DNA from 2 places in the Bacillus sp. GW823-FHT06A11 genome. Region 2 is predicted to be linked to the other one. Evidence: riboswitches for the same ligand, from Rfam matches in the RefSeq annotation. Region 2 holds a riboswitch; the other holds the start of a gene.
What was found. A riboswitch is a leader RNA that binds a small molecule or an ion and turns the genes downstream of it on or off. The one in region 2 is predicted to bind S-adenosylmethionine.

Region 1: linked by a shared signal. The riboswitch ahead of AC1Q8L_RS24990 (methionine ABC transporter ATP-binding protein) and the one ahead of AC1Q8L_RS27765 (MetQ/NlpA family ABC transporter substrate-binding protein) in region 2 are both predicted to bind S-adenosylmethionine.

What each region holds. Positions count from the first base shown of each region.
Region 1 is NZ_JBXAHS010000007.1:28,715-31,112, reverse strand. It holds gene AC1Q8L_RS24995 (methionine ABC transporter permease) at 1-189, opposite strand, end outside; gene AC1Q8L_RS24990 (methionine ABC transporter ATP-binding protein) at 179-1,198, opposite strand; SAM riboswitch class I at 1,321-1,426, opposite strand; gene AC1Q8L_RS24985 (cysteine hydrolase family protein) at 1,669-2,226, shown strand; gene AC1Q8L_RS24980 (acyltransferase) at 2,326-2,398, opposite strand, start outside.
Region 2 is NZ_JBXAHS010000010.1:16,348-18,745, forward strand. It holds gene AC1Q8L_RS27760 (methionine ABC transporter ATP-binding protein) at 1-315, opposite strand, end outside; gene AC1Q8L_RS27765 (MetQ/NlpA family ABC transporter substrate-binding protein) at 328-1,140, opposite strand; SAM riboswitch class I at 1,226-1,340, opposite strand; gene AC1Q8L_RS27770 (NAD(P)-dependent alcohol dehydrogenase) at 1,420-2,328, opposite strand.

The sequences.
Region 1 (2,398 bases), on a different contig from region 2:
AATTATGATGTTAAGAATAGAAAAGACCCATTTATTTTCTAAAAAGTTTCCTTTTCTCGTTACATATAAAAGTAAACCTAGCGGTATACCAAGAATTGTAGCGAATATAAGGGTTACAATTACCATTAAGAGGGTATCCCCCGTCGCATCTAGTATGCGCGGCCAAAATATACTCCAATCAACTCGCATGAGCTTCTACCTCCTTCAGCTGCACTTGCAGTCTTAGATGTTGTAATGCTTTTTGAATTTCCCTCTGCTCACCTTGCAATTCTACAAGCAGATTTCCAAATAGCACATTTTGAAGTTCAATAATATTTCCGTACAGTACATTTACATCGACGTTATAGTTTTTTGCGATATATGATAGTACCGGCTGCCCTGTCTCCTCACCAGTAAATGTTAGACGATAAATTTGACCACCATTTTGAATTTTCGCTAGAACACTTTCTGGTAAATGATCATTAATAACAGAACGTACAAAGTTTTGAGTCGTCTTTGTTTTTGGTTGCGTGAAAACATCGAACAGTTTTCCTTCTTCAATAACTTTTCCCTTCTCCATTACAGCTACACGGTGACAAATTTCTTTCACAACATGCATTTCATGTGTAATAAGAAGAATTGTTAAATTGTATTCTCGATTTACTTTCTTTAATAAGTTTAGAATTTCTGTCGTCGTTTCTGGATCTAAGGCTGATGTTGCCTCATCACATATAAGAATATCTGGCGATGTCGCAAGTGCTCTAGCAATACCAACACGTTGCTTTTGTCCCCCTGATAGCTGTTCTGGATAATAGTTTGCTTTATCTTCTAACCCTACAAACTTCAGCAGTTCATTCACTCGTTCCTTTATCTCGTTCTTTGGCAATTTCGCTAACTTTAATGGATAAGCAATATTCCCAAACACTGTTCTTGAATTAAATAAATTAAAGCTTTGAAAAATCATTCCGATTCTTTGTCTTAGTTTGCGTAATTCTTTCGTCGATAATGATGTAATATCTTTATCATCTATTGCAATCGTTCCTGACGTTGGTCTCTCTAACATATTTACTAAGCGTAATAATGTACTCTTTCCAGCGCCACTAAAACCGATAATGCCAAAAATTTCGCCTTTCTCAACTGATAATGTTACATCCTCCACCGCATGAACAGATTGCCCAGCTGATTCATACACTTTACTTACATTGTTAAAAGAAATCATTTTTCCCCTCCTATATGCTGTAAAAACTTGAAGTAGAGCTTTCGAGGTAAAATAAAAAGTGCTCTCCTTCTTATCAACCATAAAGATAAGAAGGAGAGCACTTATATGTACTCGTTCACATCTTCTCATCTTCCAAGCCTTTATATGGCTTGCTGGAGTTAGCACGGTATTAAAAAACCCGTTGCTGAGGTATCGTAGGGCCAGTCCCTCCACCTCTCTGGATAAGAATGTATCGATTTAATTGTCATTTAATTAATTCTCATTATAGAACTCAGAATAATAAGAGTCAATACATTTTTTAGAAAAATATTAATTATTCCTTTATTAAAATTTTCAGATGAAAATTCATGAGAAAATAGTAACTTTCAAGGTTATTTAAAATTCTTCTTCCTCATATTTTTAAACAGGAGAATCCTCTCTACAAATTGAATAAATTTATTTGAATATGAAACTCGGAGGCAGATAAATATATGAAAACAGCTCTTTTACTCGTCGATATTCAAAACGATTATTTTCCAAATGGAAAGATGGAATTGCGTAATCCAGTAGAAGCAAGCGAATATGCTAATCAGTTATTACAACACTTTAGAACAAACAGCGAACCTATTTTTCATATCCAGCACGTAGCTATAAAAGATGACGCTACTTTTTTCCTACCTAATACAGAAGGTGTACATATTCACGAAAGCGTACGTCCACTTAGAGAAGAAACCGTTATAGTCAAACATTATCCAAATAGCTTCCGAGAAACTAATCTTCTAGAGCAATTACAGCGTTTAGACATTGAACATGTCGTCGTATGCGGGATGATGACTCATATGTGTATTGATGCTACAGTAAGGGCTGCATTCGATTTTGGCTTTCAATGTACCGTTATACATGATGCTTGTGCTACAAAAGACCTTTCTTTTAAGAACGCTACTATACCAGCTGTTTATATTCATAATACAATTTTAGCAAGTTTGAATAATATATATGCGGAAATACTTAGCAAAAAAGAGTTTGTCCAAAGAAAAAAATCCTTTTGAAAATTCAAAAGGATTTTTTTCGACTATATTATATTTACCATCTATTCATGCCCTATTTTGAGGAATTCATATTCTACTTATAAAAACCTCACTAATTATTTACATTGATACATTATCATTTTTAATATCTTTTGATTGAGTCCAATTTCCCCATAAAAATTGAATATTACAT
Region 2 (2,398 bases):
TAATGCAATATTTTCATAGATGCTAACAGTTTTAAGTAAATTGAATCCTTGAAAGATCATTCCGATTTTTTGTCTCGCTTTTGCTAGTTCTTTTGTCGATAACGTTGTTAAGTCTTGTTCGTTTACAATGATATTTCCTGTCGTTGGTTTTTCTAATAAATTTACACATCGAATCAATGTGCTTTTACCAGCGCCGCTATACCCAATGATTCCAAATACCTCGCCTTTTTCTACTTTAAGGGAAGTAGGCTTAAGAGCCTCAACAGTCCCTTTTTTTGTTGAAAATACTTTGGATATGTTTTTTAATTCAATCATTATCGTCAGCTCCTACCAAGATGGTAAAACTGAACCATCAAATTTTTTCTCGATAAACTCTTTTACTTCTTTAGATTGATAAGCTTTCTTTAATTTATTTACAACGGCATCATCTTTATTTTCATTACGAACAACGACCCAGTTCACATATGGTGAATCTTTTCCTTCGCGGAAAATAGAATCTTTCGCCGGACTTAATTTTGCCCCTAATGCAAAGTTTGTATTGATTGCGGCTGCTTTCACTTCACTTAGTTGTGTTGGTAATTGAGATGCCTCTAATTCAACAATCTTTAAATTTTTCGGGTTTTCAATTACATCCTTTGCAGTCGCTTTTTCTGTAGCCTTTGGATCAACTTTTAAAACCCCTGCTTTTTCAAATAATTTTAAAGCTCGCAGTTCATTCGTTGGGTCATTGGGTACAGCAATTGCATCGCCCTCTTTTAAGTCTTTTACATCTTTTATATCTTTAGAATATACGCCCATAGGGAATGTTACTGTTGAAAATACTTCAGCTAATTTCATATTGCGTTCAGCTTTAAATACATCTAAATACGATTTTGTTTGGTAGCTATTTACATCAAGGCTTTTTTCATCTAAAGATACGTTTGGCGCTACATAATCATTAAATACTTTTATGTCAATTTCCAGACCATCTTTTGCTGCAACTTCTTTTACCTTTTCAAAAATTTGTTCATGTGGTCCACCTGTTACACCGACAGTAATCTTTTTCTCGTCTAATGCTTTTACCTCTTTATCTGAACTCGCGCTACATGCGCCTAATAATAATACTGCTCCGCTTACAATGCTTAATAATACCTTTTTCATCTATAAATCCCCCTTCATATACGTTCCAAAATAAAAAGCACCTCCCAAAAATAAGAGAGGTGCCGAATAGACGAAATAGATTCCTCTCTTATCTTCCAAAACGAAAACTCGTTTTGCAGGAATTAGCACCTTAGCTTATACTTCATAAGCTCGGTTGCCGGGCATCATCGGGCCAGTCCCTCCGCCACTCTTGATAAGAGTATGTGTATGTAGTTTTGAATATGGTACTAATAGTAAATCGTACAAAAAGAATTGTCAATGGTATTTTCAGAATATATTTTATTTTAAGGTAATCGAAACATTTCCTTTCTTATGGCCCATTTCTACATACGTATGGGCTTCTACAACTTCTTCTAATCGGTAAGTTCTATCAATAACAGGTTTTAGCTTTTCTGTTTCAGCTAGTTGTTTTAGTAGGTTCATATCTTCTTTACTGACCTTTGCCATCATTCCGTTCACAGATACATATTTTCCATTAGGCATTAATGCATCTGTACAAAGAGACTTATTATATTTTCCAACTGCGTCAAATATAATATCGTAGTGGTCGCCCCGCTTAGTAAAATCTTCTTTCATATAATCAATTACGTTGTCTGCCCCTAAAGCTGTTACTAAATCGAAATTCGAACTACTACAAATGGCTGTGACAGTCGCCCCGAAGTATTTAGCAAGCTGTACGGCAGCTGTCCCTACTGACCCAGAGGCGCCGTATATAAGTACTCGTTGCCCTTTTTTTATCTGTCCTTTTCTAAGGAAGTGCAATGCTGAAGTTCCGCCAAAAGGAATAACGGCAGCTTCTTCATATGTCACATTGGTAGGTTTTAATGCTATTAATCCACTTTCATGCACGCATGTGTATTCCGCATAACCACCAAGGTTTAGTTCTGTTAATGCAAAAACTGGATCTCCTTTTTTAAATTGTGTTACATCTGATCCAATGTCTTCGATTTCACCGGATAACTCTACGCCAAGTATAGGTTTTCTCGGTTTTCTGAAACCTAATATGATCCGCATAGGAATCCAAAATAAGAGGGGGCTATTAAAGCCACGTATTCTACAATCTCCAGTCGATACACTTGTTGCATGAATTTTAACTAATACTTCATTTTTCTTAGGTTTAGGCTTTTCTATATTTTGAAGCTGGAGAACATTAGGTGGTCCATACTTTGTGCAAATAATAGCTTTCATAATGACCTCCTGAAATGAGTTGTTATTATTTACATCATATTTAAACTTTTTCTCAAACATGTTGCTATAT